Thiosulfativibrio zosterae: one gene and its partner. Each later gene encodes a partner of the first gene's protein in a complex. Links are inferred from orthologs where the notes say so. Each region holds a gene or a part of one and is shown in the gene's direction. Other genes may lie near its edges. The genes, in order: tolB and pal.

What was found.
Region 2: the proteins of tolB (region 1) and pal are in contact, whole or in part, in a crystal structure (PDB 2HQS), measured with the Escherichia coli proteins. The link is inferred for Thiosulfativibrio zosterae from one-to-one orthologs.

Annotation. Positions count from the first base shown.
Region 1 is NZ_AP021888.1:1,654,389-1,661,117, reverse strand. The notes cover bases 1,990-4,781. They hold tolB (Tol-Pal system beta propeller repeat protein TolB), read left to right. Parts: upstream 1,990-2,633; coding sequence 2,634-3,929; downstream 3,930-4,781. Other genes in these bases: ybgF (tol-pal system protein YbgF), read left to right, coding at 4,651-4,781; THMIRH_RS07595 (OmpA family protein), read left to right, coding at 3,975-4,583; tolA (cell envelope integrity protein TolA), read left to right, coding at 1,990-2,615. Also shown: Holliday junction branch migration DNA helicase RuvB, read left to right, coding at 1-310; protein TolQ, read left to right, coding at 377-1,054; THMIRH_RS07610 (ExbD/TolR family protein), read left to right, coding at 1,093-1,551; more of tolA, read left to right, coding at 1,548-1,989; more of ybgF, read left to right, coding at 4,782-5,619; 7-cyano-7-deazaguanine synthase QueC, read left to right, coding at 5,621-6,325. UniProt on the Escherichia coli protein: Part of the Tol-Pal system, which plays a role in outer membrane invagination during cell division and is important for maintaining outer membrane integrity.
Region 2 is NZ_AP021888.1:1,917,931-1,924,626, reverse strand. The notes cover bases 2,757-5,515. They hold pal (peptidoglycan-associated lipoprotein Pal), read left to right. Parts: upstream 2,757-3,735; coding sequence 3,736-4,296; downstream 4,297-5,515. Other genes in these bases: pepN (aminopeptidase N), read left to right, coding at 4,420-5,515; THMIRH_RS08885 (cyclic nucleotide-binding domain-containing protein), read left to right, coding at 2,860-3,570; THMIRH_RS12085 (hypothetical protein), read left to right, coding at 2,757-2,804. Outside these bases: rnr (ribonuclease R), read left to right, coding at 1-283; 23S rRNA (guanosine(2251)-2'-O)-methyltransferase RlmB, read left to right, coding at 280-1,011; THMIRH_RS08890 (PfkB family carbohydrate kinase), read right to left, coding at 1,096-2,298; more of THMIRH_RS12085, read left to right, coding at 2,667-2,756; more of pepN, read left to right, coding at 5,516-6,696. UniProt on the Escherichia coli protein: Part of the Tol-Pal system, which plays a role in outer membrane invagination during cell division and is important for maintaining outer membrane integrity. The Tol-Pal system is also required for polar localization of chemoreceptors clusters.

The DNA of each region.
Region 1 (6,729 bases):
AGTCAAAGGGGATGGTGTGATTACTCAACCTATTGCCAATTTAGCGTTGAACCTTTTAGAAGTAGACAATCTTGGCTTGGATAAAATGGATCGTCGCTTATTAGAAATGATGGTCCATAAATTTGACGGCGGCCCGGTGGGTATAGATAGTTTAGCGACGGCTTTGGGTGAAGAGCGCGGAACCATTGAAGATGTGATTGAACCCTTTTTGGTTCAACAAGGTTTTTTAATGCGCACCCCTAGAGGCAGAGTCGTTACGGATAATGGCTATCGCCACTTGGGTTTGGTAAGAACCCTTTCAGATTTATAAAACACTGACACAATTTTAATTGCAAATTAAGACCTAAGGTTGGTCTTAAAAACTGAGGAAATTACAATGAATGAACAATCTGTCTATTTATTAGTGCTGAATGCGAGTCCAGTCGTTCAGGCGGTGATGGGATTGTTACTGTTAATGTCAATTGCCGCGTGGGCAGTGACCTTTTCCAAAAGTCATCAAATACGCAAAGCGCGCAATGCCAGCCAAGAGTTTGAAGAAATTTTTTGGAATACCCAAGATTTAACGCAACTTTATAATCAATTAAACGGTAATTATGAAACTAATAAAGGGTTAGCGGCCATTTTTGAAGCGGGTTTCAAAGAATTTGTTAATCTTAAAAAGCAAGGGGTGACCGATGCCAATGACTTGGTTGCCGGCACGCAGCGCGCCATGAAAATCAGCTTTAGTCGTGAAATTGAATCCCTTGAAAATCATACGCCCATGCTTGCCACCGTTGGTTCATCAGCGCCTTATATTGGTTTGTTTGGAACCGTATGGGGGGTTATGCATGCCTTTTCTGCGTTAGGCGATATTCAAAATGCCACCTTGGCGGCAGTTGCTCCCGGTATCTCAGAAGCCTTGATTGCCACAGCGATTGGGTTATTTGCGGCAATTCCTGCGGTTATTGCTTATAACCGCTTAACCAATAAAACAGAGCGTTTGATTAATCAATATGAAAACTTTGCAGAAGGTTTTTTAACCATTGTGCAAAGACAAGCGCACACCCCAGATTAATAACGACTCAATTGACGCTCAACTGATTGGATGAAATGATGCAAACAGGATTTAGAAGCAACCGCCATAAAAAACGCTTGATGGCCGAAATTAATGTCGTGCCTTATATCGATGTGACCTTGGTATTGTTAATTATTTTTATGATTACCGCACCCATCGTGCAACAAGCGGTACAGGTCGATTTACCCGCAACACCTACCATCAAAGACAAAAAGCAAAAAGTGGGTGAGTTTGAAAAGCCTTTCGTGATTACGGTTAATAAAGATGGCCTTTATTCTACCAGTGAAAACCCGAATGTGATGTTAAGCCAAAAAGACCTAGCCGCTTTAGTGGGGGAAACCATGGCGCGTGTTACGCTCAATCCTAATGTGCCAGTCTATATTCAAGGCGACCAACAAGCCGCTTATGGCAAGGTGGTGAATTTGTTTGTATTGCTAAAAGCCAATGGCGTAGACCAAGTCTCGCTGATGACGCAACCGGAGGGCAAGGGGTTATGATGCAATTTATAGCGCGCCATCCTATGGCCATTTTGGCTGCTTTAGTTTTGCATTCCTTGATTATTTTGGGCTTTACTTATGCAGATTTTATGAAACCAACGGTGTTGAAAGTGTCAGTCGATGGCGATTCTACCAGTGTCATTCAGCCCAAAGTTGAAACCATGCAACCGATGAAAACCTTTGCAGTGGATGCCAAAGTGGTTGAAGAGCAATTGGCCTTGTTAAAAGAAGCAGAAGCCGAAAAACAGCGTGAACAAGAGCGTTTAAATGCCAAGACGCAAGCCGAAAAACAAAATCTAGCGCTCTTAAAGCAAAAACAACTTGAAGAGCAAAAAAAAGCAGAGGCGGCTAAGCAACAAGCTCTGTTAGAAAAACGCAAAGCAGAAGAATCGCAACGCATTGCAGAGTTAGAAGCGCGCAAAGCAGAAGAGTCTAAACGCTTAGCAGAAATTGAAAAGCAAAAGGTAGAGGCTCAAAAAGAACGCACTTTAGCAGAGCAAAAGAAAGCCGAACAAGCTAAGCAAGAAGCCGTTTTGGCAGAACAACAACGCAAAGAAGCGCGCTTAAAAATTGCAGAAGCGGAAAAGCAGCGCAAAGAAGAAGAGCAGAAAACCCAGTTGTTAAAAGCTGAAATTGAGAAAAAAGAAGCCGAAAAGAAAAAATTAGAACAACAAGCGCTGTTGGCTAAATTACAGAAAGAACAAGAGGAAGAAGAAGCCGAATTAAGAAGAACTTTGGAAGCTGAAGAAACCAAACGCAGAGCGGCTTTAAAAGCCAAAGAAATGAAAAGTTTGCAAGAAACTTATGTCACTTCAATTGCCGCAAAAGTCAAAGACAACTGGAAAACCGCGGCCAAGGTTTCGCCCGATGCGCAGTGTGACATTGCCATTATTCAAACGCCCACTGGCGATATCACCAGTGTGAATATTTTGAACTGTAATGCACAGGCAAATGCGCAATTTAGAAAAGATGCTGAGAAAGCGGTTTATCGTTCGGCGCCTTTGCCAGCACCTCCTGTCAAAGAGTTGTTTGAACGCAATATTCAATTTAACTTTAAACCCTAATATTAAAAAGGTAGTCCAATGTTGAAGTCATTTTTGAAAGTCAGTTTAATTTGGGTGTTCAGTTTAACCCTGGCGCATGCTGATTTAACGATTGAAATTGATCAAAGTGATGAAAATGCTTTACCCATTGCCATGGTGCCTTTAGCTTGGCAGGGCGCTGCGTCAACGGCACCAGTTGATCTAGCCAGTGTCATGGCCGCTAACTTTCATCGCACCGGAAAGTTTAGACCCATTGATGAAGCCGATATGCCGCAGTTGCCGCACAGTTTAGAAGAAGTGCGCTATGATCAATGGCGTAATCTAGATGTGGATACTTTGATTACCGGCAGCATACAAGAAGACAGCCCTGGTTTTTATACCATTGATTTATATTTAATTGATGTGTTGCGTCGTCAACAAGTCATTGCCAAACGCTGGGCAAATATCCCTCAAAAATGGTTACGCAAAGTCGCTCATCAAATGAGTGATTTAGCCTACAAAGAACTGACCGGGATTCGAGGCGCTTTCAGTACCCAAATTGCTTATGTAACCCTAGAAAAAGTCGATGGCGAGCGTCGTTATGCTTTAGAGGTTGCGGATGCCGATGGTTTTGGGGCGCAAAAAATTCTTAAATCCAGCTTTCCCATCATGTCTCCAAGTTGGTCACCCGATGGCAAGCAATTGGCGTATGTGTCTTTTGAAAACGGTCGTTCAGAAGTGTTTGCGCAAAGTTTAGATGGCAAGTATCGTGAATTGCTCGCCAGCTTTAAAGGCATTAATGGTGCGCCAGCTTGGTCGCCAGACGGCAAACAAATGGCAATAACCCTTTCTAAAGATGGTTCTGCTGACATTTATATTATGGATTTAAAGACTAAAAATTTGCGCCGTTTAACCACGAATTGGGCGATAGAAACCGAAGCTGTTTGGTCTTCAAATGGGCGTTCATTGTTTTATAACTCGGATAGACGCGGTCAGCCTCAAATATTCCAAGTCTTTTTAGATACTGGTGAAGAACGCCGTGTGTCTTTTGAAGGCAATTACAACGCCAATCCAGAGATTTCGCCAGATGGGCGCTATTTGGCCATGGTGCATGGTAGTGGTGGATTTCACATAGGCGTGCTAGATTTGTACACCAACGATTTTTCCATTATTACCAAAACATTTTTGGATGAGTCGCCAAGTTTTTCACCTAACGGTGAAATGATTTTGTATGCAATGAATCGTGGCGGTGTTGGACGCTTAGCTTCTGTGTCAGTCGATGGTCGAATTACCCAAATTATCAGTTCAACATCTGGTCAAGTTCGTGAGCCAGCTTGGGGCCCATTTAAAGACTAACTGACTTATTCATCAAATTGTGATTGTCCCAATAAAGGAAACCCTATGAAAACATTAAATCTTATTTTTGCATTCTCTCTTGTGACCTTATTAAGTGCTTGTGGTGGCGGCGCTCAAACGCAACCTTCAGATGATGATGCCACAGCCATTACGCCAGAAGGGCAAATGGATGAAAATACCATCGACAAAGGCAATGCGCCTTTCGAAAAAGCCCCAGTTGAAGTGATTGGTGCGGTTGATGAAGCGGCACAAAACTCTGCTTTAGAGGCTCAAAGTTTAACGGATGAAGAAATTCGCAAGCAACAAGACATGGCAGCCAAAACGTTTAGACCTGTTGTGTATTTTGGCTATGACCAAAGTGCCATAGATGAGCAAAATATGGCGACCATCGTGCACTATGCAGAATATTTAAATCAAAATTTGGCAGAAAAAATTACCTTAACCGGTCACACAGATGCCCGCGGAACGCCCGAGTATAATCTAGCCTTAGGCGAAAAACGCGCCAAGTCAGTGAAAGAAATTTTTATGTTATACGGTGTGAATGAATCACGCATTAGTCTGGTGACCATGGGTGAAGAAATGCCGGTGATTGATGAACAAACCGAAGAAGCTTGGGCACAAAATCGTCGCGTTGAGTTTAGTATTAGTCAGTGAGATTTTTGCAAAGGTCTTTCTGTAATCAGTTTCGTTAATAATTGAAAATCTTAAAGGATTTCACCCCATGAATCGTGTGACAGAGTTTAAAAAACATTCTTTATGTTTATCTATAATGCTGGCGCTAAGTACGTTGAGTATCAACGCCACTGCAGCAGAGTTTAAACCTAATACGACGGCTCAAGCGACAACACCTGCAGTTAAAACACAAGTGGATACAACGGATCTCCAAAACCGCATAGAGCGTTTAGAGCGTATGGCTGATAACCCTGTTTTATTGCAGTTAAGTCGTCGTTTAGCAGATCAACAGCGTGAAATTCAGGGCTTGTATGACCAAATCGACCGTTTGCAATTTGATTTAAAAAATTTCAAAGAGCAAGCGGGCAAGCGTTACCGAGATTCTGATGCGCGCTTAACCGAACTAGAGGCAGATCGAAATCCTGGTCATGCAGAAACGATGCCAAATGACCTGATACCCGAGGCAACCTCGGTGCCTTTAACGCCAGCGATTTTACCGGTCAGTGTGACGGATGCTTCTCTACCGCCAGTTGATAAAACGCCTCAAGCTGCTGAGCCAGCGACTCCGCAGGTTCAAGTAAAACCTGAGAAAGTCTCACCGGTTGCTAATCCAACGGCTATCAAAACTCGCCCTGCAACTGATGAAGAAAAAGCAGCTTATCAAGCGGCTTTCGATTTAATGAAAAAGAAACAATATGCTGAGTCGATTCAGGCTTTTGAAGATTTCCGTAAAAGCTATCCAGAAAGCATTCTTTCAAGTAACGCCGCTTATTGGGCTGGCGAAGGCTATTTGATTTCGGGTGAAAAAGACAAGGCCATAGCCGCATTTGATGTGGTGCAAACGCTCTATCCAGATTCGTCTAAAAAGCCTGCCGCAATGCTGCGTCAGGCAGATACCTTAAGAGATACCAATCAAAAATCACAAGCCAAAGCGCTCTATGAATCACTCATTAAACAACATCCCGATTCAACCATAGCCGCAAAAGCCAAAACCAGAATTGAAGGGTTGGTTAAATAATATGAAGCCAAGCACATCCTCTTTTAATGAAGTTAAAAAAGCCATCGTTTTATTGTCTGGTGGATTAGATTCTGCCACGGTTTTGGCGATTGCAACTGCTCAGGGTTATGAGTGCCACACCATGAGTTTTGATTATGGTCAGCGCCATCGTTCGGAATTGGATGCGGCCGTTAGAATTGCTGAGCAGTTTCATGCCAAAACCCATCGCGTCATGCAAATGAATATGAACGCCATAGGCGGCTCAGCTTTAACCGATATGGATATTGCGGTACCTACCGGTGGTTTATCTGAAACTGTCCCCATTACCTATGTGCCAGCTCGTAATACCGTGTTTTTGTCTTACGCCTTAGCCTTGGCGGAAGTCGTCGGCGCTTTAGATATTTTTATTGGGGTTAACGCCGTTGATTATTCGGGTTATCCAGATTGTCGCCCAGAGTATATTGCTGCTTTTGAAACCATGGCCAATTTGGCGACCCAGGCTGCTCTAGAAGGGCATAAAGTCAAAATTCAAACCCCTTTAATTCATTTAAGCAAAGCCGAGATTATCCAACAAGGGGTTGCTTTAGGGGTGGATTATGCAAAAACAGTATCCTGTTATCAGGCTAATTCAGAAGGGCTGGCCTGTGGTCAATGTGATTCATGTTTGTTGAGAAAACAAGGGTTTAGAGAAGCAGGGCTTGACGACCCCACTCCCTATGCCATTTAAATGTAAAAAAAATGTCAAAAATGGCTTGCCAAAAGGCGCTGGGATTGTATAATACGCCCCATTCCAGACGGGTCGTTAGCTCAGCCGGTAGAGCAGTTGGCTTTTAACCAATTGGTCGCGCGTTCGAATCGCGCACGACCCACCATTTTCCTAAATGGACAGTCTGAAATATCTCAAATCCTTTTAAAGTTCAAAACTTTAAATACCTTTCCGGGTCGTTAGCTCAGCCGGTAGAGCAGTTGGCTTTTAACCAATTGGTCGCGCGTTCGAATCGCGCACGACCCACCATTTTCTTCTAATGCCTCTAATACTTTAACTTCTTCCAATCTGAAATTTTATTATTCTCTTTTGGTGCAAATCTACTTCACTGATGCTGTCTTAGATGCTAATTTTATAGTTAACTC
Region 2 (6,696 bases), 260 kb from region 1 along the record:
CCATTGTCTAAAAGGTGAAAGAACAGGTCAGGTTTTCCGTTTGGGAGACAAGATTCGAGTACAGGTTGCGCAAGTCAACTTAGATGATCGTAAAGTGGATTTAAAATTTATTTCAGCAGCGAATGCAGAAGATTTTGAATCTAATGATGAGGCTGACGCTTCAGAAGTTGACTCTAATGAGGGTAATGAAAAGCCGAAGCGTCCTCGTAAAGGTCGTAATCGTAACTACCGTGGAAAAGGCGGGCGTTCGCGTAGCAAAAAATCAGTAGGTTCTGGCGAATGAAGCAAGAGCAAATCTATGGCTTGCATGCGGTTGAAAAGTTTTTAAAACAATCGCCGCATTTAATTTATCAAATGGTCTTTGAAAAAGGGCCTATGAATAAACGACAGCAAGCATTACAAGACCAGGCTAAAAAACTCGGTGTAACCTTGTCATTTGAGACGAAAGCTTTCTTTAATAAATTTGAAGGGTTGCACCAAGGTGTTGTCGCGACAGTTGCGAAACAAGACGATTTAACAGAAGCAGACTTGTTAGAGATTTTAGAAAAATCCAGCAATCCTTTGTTTTTGTTTTTAGATGAAGTGCAGGATCCACACAACCTTGGCGCTATTTTGCGAACTGCTGATGCCGTGGGTGTTACGGCAGTGATTATTCCTAAACATAATTCGGTAGGCATTAACCCAACCGTTCGTAAAGTGGCGTCGGGTGCGGCAGAAACCGTTAAGTTAATCGTAGTGAATAATTTAACGCGCACACTCAAAGATTTACAGCAAGCGGGTGTTTGGATGGTGGGCTTGGCCGGAGAAACCGACAAAACCATTTATCAGATGGACTTTAAAGGCGCTGTTGGGTTGGTGATGGGGGCAGAAGGTTCTGGTTTGCGTAAACTGACCAAAGAAACTTGTGATTACCTAGCTGCGATTCCAATGCAAGGCAGTGTTGAAAGTTTGAATGTGTCTGTTGCGGCTGGCGTTGCGTTATATGAGGCATTTCGTCAAAGGAACCTCTAACTTTACGGTCAAAAAATCGCCATGATTTTGCAAAACCAAGAAAAACCGCCCAAACTCATGCAATTGAGTTTGGGCGTTTTTTTTTCAGTCGTTTAGATAAATATCACCGTTTTCCTCAAGAGTCACTTCTAAACTTTGCAAGTAATCGTTCAAGCAAGGGCCTTCAACACACTCTCCATCATCAATTTTAAAAAAAGCATCGTGTACCGAACATTTCATGGTTTTTTCAAACGGATTAACATCAATTTTGTAGGCTTCCGTTAAGGGCACATCCTGATGCGGGCAATTGTTCACATAGGCCCTGACTTCATCTTCATATTTAATGAGTACAACCCCGTGCTTTTGACCCAGTGCCTTAACCACTAGAGTTTTGGCATTGCTGAGTTGTTTAAAGTTAGCAATGGGTTTTTTAACCGCTAAGGGGGCAAGTAAGTTGTCCAGCCCTATTTGTTGGCATTTACGAGCGGCCAAGTCACTGCCATCTTTAACGGCATAAGCTAAAGCTTTTCCTGCGGCAAGCGCGTTAATCACACCTGCATTAAAGACATCACCAGCCCCAAGACTATCGATGACTTTAATTTGCTGGGCGGGATGATGATTGACCGTTTGATTTGGACTTGAAAACCAAGCGCCATTTTCTCCCCAAGTGCAAATTAAATGGGCTTGCGGAGCGGCTTGTCGCATTGCTTTTAAACATTCTGCGCCATCCTTAAAGCCTCGTTGCTTGGCGAAATGGTGTGAGAAAAAAATCACATTGGCTTGAGTCAAGATGGCATCTATGCCAATTCGGTCTTTTTCGACTTCAAGAGAAATGGGCTGATGTGTTAAAAAAGTTTTGGCTATGTTAAGCATGCCTGGTAGATGTTCTAAGTTACGCCCCTCAAAATGCAACCAATCAAAGTCTTCAATTTCAATTTTCGCAAAAAAATCAAAGCTAACCTCTGGCAGGTCGCGATAATGCACAATTGTGCGGCTTCCATTTGATTGACTGAGGTTGATGTAGGAGGTGGGAGTTGCACCTTGAATGAACTTTTGGGTAAATTCGGTGTTAATGCCTCTTTCTTGGAGGGTTTTGGTGATCCATTTTGCCTGATCATCGGTTGCAAAAGTCGTACAAATGGCAACTTCATGCTTAAGTTGGCTCAAGGCATAAAGCGTGTTGGCAACATTTCCACCCACTTGCAGGGTCTTTTTATTAGCCCTGACCTCTGAGTCTTCAGCGGGGTAGTCATTGATACTTAGAATGATATCTAGCACACAATTTCCGATACCCAATATTTTTGACATGGCATTAGACCCCTTAAAAATAGACAATTTTAAATGGCGCAAATTTTAGCATAAAAAGCAAGAGGGTCCGGTGGTTTGCATAAGTGAATAAAGTTTAAAAAGTGCTTGACAGTTGATAGCTCTATATTAGTTTTTTTAGTTAACTTGCATTATACAAAAAGATTGTTAGTTGTTGATTTTAAATGGTTTATCAGGGTTTGTTTTTCTAAATTATTGATTTTTTAAGGGCTGTGAAGTATCCACATTAGCTGTGGATAAGTGTGTGAGTTTTTTTGTGGTAGCTGGGTAAAAAGCTCATAAAAAGGGATAAGCTGTGAGGCTGATTAAAAATTAAGCAGTTGGATTTTTCAACTCAATATAAGGAGGTCATGACAAAAAAAATGAAAGGTTTTTTACAGGAAATGATTAAAAATTTTTTATCAAAAGATAAAAAGCATTTTGATATTTCATTTGGGCTTAATTCACTAAAGAAAGAATTTATTAATTATTTAACAAACTATTCTTGATTTAAATCAAGTAAAATAGTTGCATTATTCGCGTAGTACAAAATGTTGGGTTTAGATGACTGAAAATCTTAATGGCAATCGTTCTAACTGTTTGCAGTGTGGTTTACAAAAAATTTGTTTCCCCAAAGGGCTTTTCCGTTCCGATGTTGAACGCTTAGAGCAAGTGGTCGATAAAATGCCTACGCTTGATAGAGGAGAAATACTCTTTAAAGCAGGTGATAAATTCAAATCTCTTTATGCCATCAAAGCTGGCATGGTTAAAATCTACTCTATTAATGACAACGACGAAGAAATTATCCATGGTTTCTACTTGCCGGGTGATGTTGTAGGTTCAGAAGCCTTGGCAGATAAAGTGCATCTATTTAATGCGGTCGCCCAGGATGTCACCAGTGTTTGTTCTATTGAGATGGAGCAATTACAAGATTTATCTAAAATGGTTCCTAATTTATACACCCACATTCTGGCCATCATGAGTCGTGATATTGTTGATGGCAGAATTCACAATGAATTGCTAACCAAAAAGAGTGCAGACCAACGAGTCGCTTACTTTTTGTGGACCATGGTTGAGCGATATCAGCTTCGAGGCTATCAATATACCCAATTTCGTTTGAATATTCTGCACAAAGAAGTCGCATCTTTCTTAAACTTGACCCCTGAAACGGTTTCAAGGGTCATGGCGAAAATGGCTAAGGATGACATTTTGTCTTGGAAGAAAAAAGAAGTGAATGTGTTAAATATCGATCGACTCAAAAATTTAGCTTTATAAAAGTGACTATTCTTTTTTATCCTTGTCTATATTCGTATTAACCAGCCGATGAAGTCTCAAAAATTGCAGATTTCAGGGTTAAAACCATAAAATATTTCAAAATTTGTGGTAATTTCAGTTATATTAATCAGCATTGTTTGTATATTTAATTAATCAGGAGGCATCATGTCTTTAACACAGTTGAAACAATTATTTGTAGTCGGTTTTTTAGGTTTTGTTTTGGTGGGCTGTAGCTCTACTCCAACTGCTGAAGAAACTCAGGCTGCCGAAGCTCAAGCCATCGCCGCTCAAGCAGAAGCAGATGCGAAAGCAGCAGAAGTTAAGGCTGCAGAAGATGCAGCAATTGCTTCACAAGAAGCGGCAGCTGCTGCACAAAAAGCGAGTGACTTATTTGCAGCTCTGCAAGGTAAAGTAGTTAATTTTGATTTTGACCGTTCAGAAGTAAAATCTGAGTTTTACAGTGTCGTAAAAATGAACGCTGATTATTTGTCTATGAATGCTTCTGCAACCGTGACCATTAAAGGTTATTGTGATGAGCGTGGTACTCGTGAATATAACCTAGCTTTAGGTGAGCGTCGTGCTAATGCAGTTAAAAATGCGTTAATTGCTGAAGGGGTTAGCCCAAGTAGAATCAACACCATTTCTTATGGTGAAGAGAACCCAGTCGCCATGGGGCAAAACGAAGCAGCTTGGTCTCAAAACCGTCGTGCTGAGTTTTCTTATTAATCATCAGATTTTAAGTTGATCAAAACCCTAAGAATTTTACCTCTTAGGATTTAGAAAGCCTTTCTATTCAACAACGACTAGAAGGGCTTTTTTGTTTGTAGAGTACACCTATTAGGAATCATCATGTCAAGTTCATTGCCTGTAACGCATTATTTAAAAGATTATCAACCTTCAAACTATCAGATTGATTCAATTGAATTAACCTTTGATTTAGACCCTCTAGCAACCCGAGTGACGAATGTCATGCAGATGACCTTTAGTCCCAACGCTTCTGATGATCGTCGTCTGGTGCTGAACGGGCAAAAAATCACTTTATTAGAATGTTGGATTAATGGGAATCTTTTATCCGCCGAGGATTACGACCTTGATGATGAGTTTTTAACCTTATCCCCTAGCCTAGATGCGTTTGAATTGAAAATTGTCACCCAGTGTGCCCCGCAAAATAATACCTCTTTAGAGGGCTTGTATCGAACCAGTGGCAATTATTGCACTCAGTGCGAAGCTTTAGGTTTTCAAACCATTACTTATTATTTAGATCGTCCTGATGTTTTGAGTTTTTTTACCACCAAAATTATTGCTGACAAATCACAAAATGCGGTCTTGCTTTCTAATGGTAATCTCGTTGAAGCGAGTGATTTGCCTGATGGCAAGCATTATGCCGTTTGGCATGACCCTTTCAAAAAGCCTTGCTACCTTTTTGCTTTGGTGGCGGGAAACCTATCGCTGATTCAAGACACTTATCAAACGATGGATGGTCGTTTAGTGGATCTGCGCATTTATGTAGAGCCGCAAAATATTGATAAATGTGACCATGCCATGGCTTCTTTAAAGAAATCCATGCAATGGGACGAGGAACGCTATGGTCTTGTTTATGATTTAGATATTTATATGATTGTTGCCGTTGATGACTTTAACATGGGCGCCATGGAAAACAAGGGCCTAAATGTTTTCAACTCTAAGTTTGTATTGGCTAAGCCAGAAACCGCAACAGATGTGGATTATGAAGGCATAGAGTCGGTGATTGCGCATGAGTATTTTCATAATTGGACTGGCAATCGCGTGACTTGCCGTGATTGGTTTCAGTTAACCCTTAAAGAAGGTTTAACGGTTTTTAGAGACCAAGAATTTACCGGTGATATGTTGTCCATTCCGGTAAAGCGCATTGAGGATGTTAAGCGTTTAAGAAGCAATCAATTTCCTGAAGATGCCGGTCCTATGGCGCATCCCATCCAACCGCAATCCTATATTGAAATGAATAATTTTTATACCATGACCGTTTATGAAAAAGGCGCTGAGGTTGTTAGGCTTTATCAAACTTTACTGGGCAGAGATGGTTTTCGTAAAGGGATGGATTTATATTTTCAGCGTCATGACGGACAAGCGGTCACGGTTGAAGATTTTAGAAATGCGATGGCCGATGCGAATCATGTAGATTTAAGTCAAATGCAGGCATGGTATGTCCAAGAGGGTACGCCTGTGGTAACCGCAAAAACCCATTACGACGCCAAATTGCAAACCTTAACCCTCTCTTTGGAGCAAACCCTTAAAGGTAAGGTGCCGCAGCAGCCGTTGATGATTCCTGTGCTAATTGGTTTTATGGGTTATGACGGTCAGCCTTTAACGCTTATGCCAAGTGTCCAGGACAAAAATAGCCTTGAAGAGAGAGGCGATAGTTGGTTGCTTAAGTTGACTGAACCTAAGCAAGATTTTATCTTTGAGCAGGTGGCAACATATCCAGTCATCTCGTATTTGCGTGATTTTTCAGCACCGATTATTTTAAAAACCCCTAATGCGTTGCCAGAATTAGAGGTGTTGGCGCAATATGACAGTAATGCTTTTGTGCGCTGGGAGTCAATGCAAGCCTTAGCTTTAGCTTCTATGGAGCAGGGTGTTTCGGCTTATCAACAGCAACAACCGCTCACTTTATTGCCCAGTTTTGCGGCCGCTTTTGCCAGTGTGTTGGCGGATTCCTCTTTAGATTTATCTTTGAAAGCATTAGCTTTGACGCTTCCGGAAATGACCTATGTGGCAGATCAATATACAGAAATACCATTGGAAGCTATCCAGGCAGTACATCAATTTACACAGCAGGCCTTGGCAGAAAAGTTTTCACAAGCCTTATTGCAAACCTACGAGAGTCTTCAGGTTAACGAACCTTATCGTTATGAAAAACAAGCCATTGCACAGCGTAAATTAAAAAATGTTTGTTTGAAGTATTTGGCTAAATTGCCACAGAATTTAGCCATTGCGGTGAACCAATTTGAACAAAAATCGAATATGACCGATGTGCTGAGTGCCCTAGAGGTATTAAGCCATCATCAAACGGCTGATAGTGCAAAATGTTTACAGGCGTTTTATCAAGATTGGTCTAAAGATAGCTTGGTGTTAGATAAATGGTTC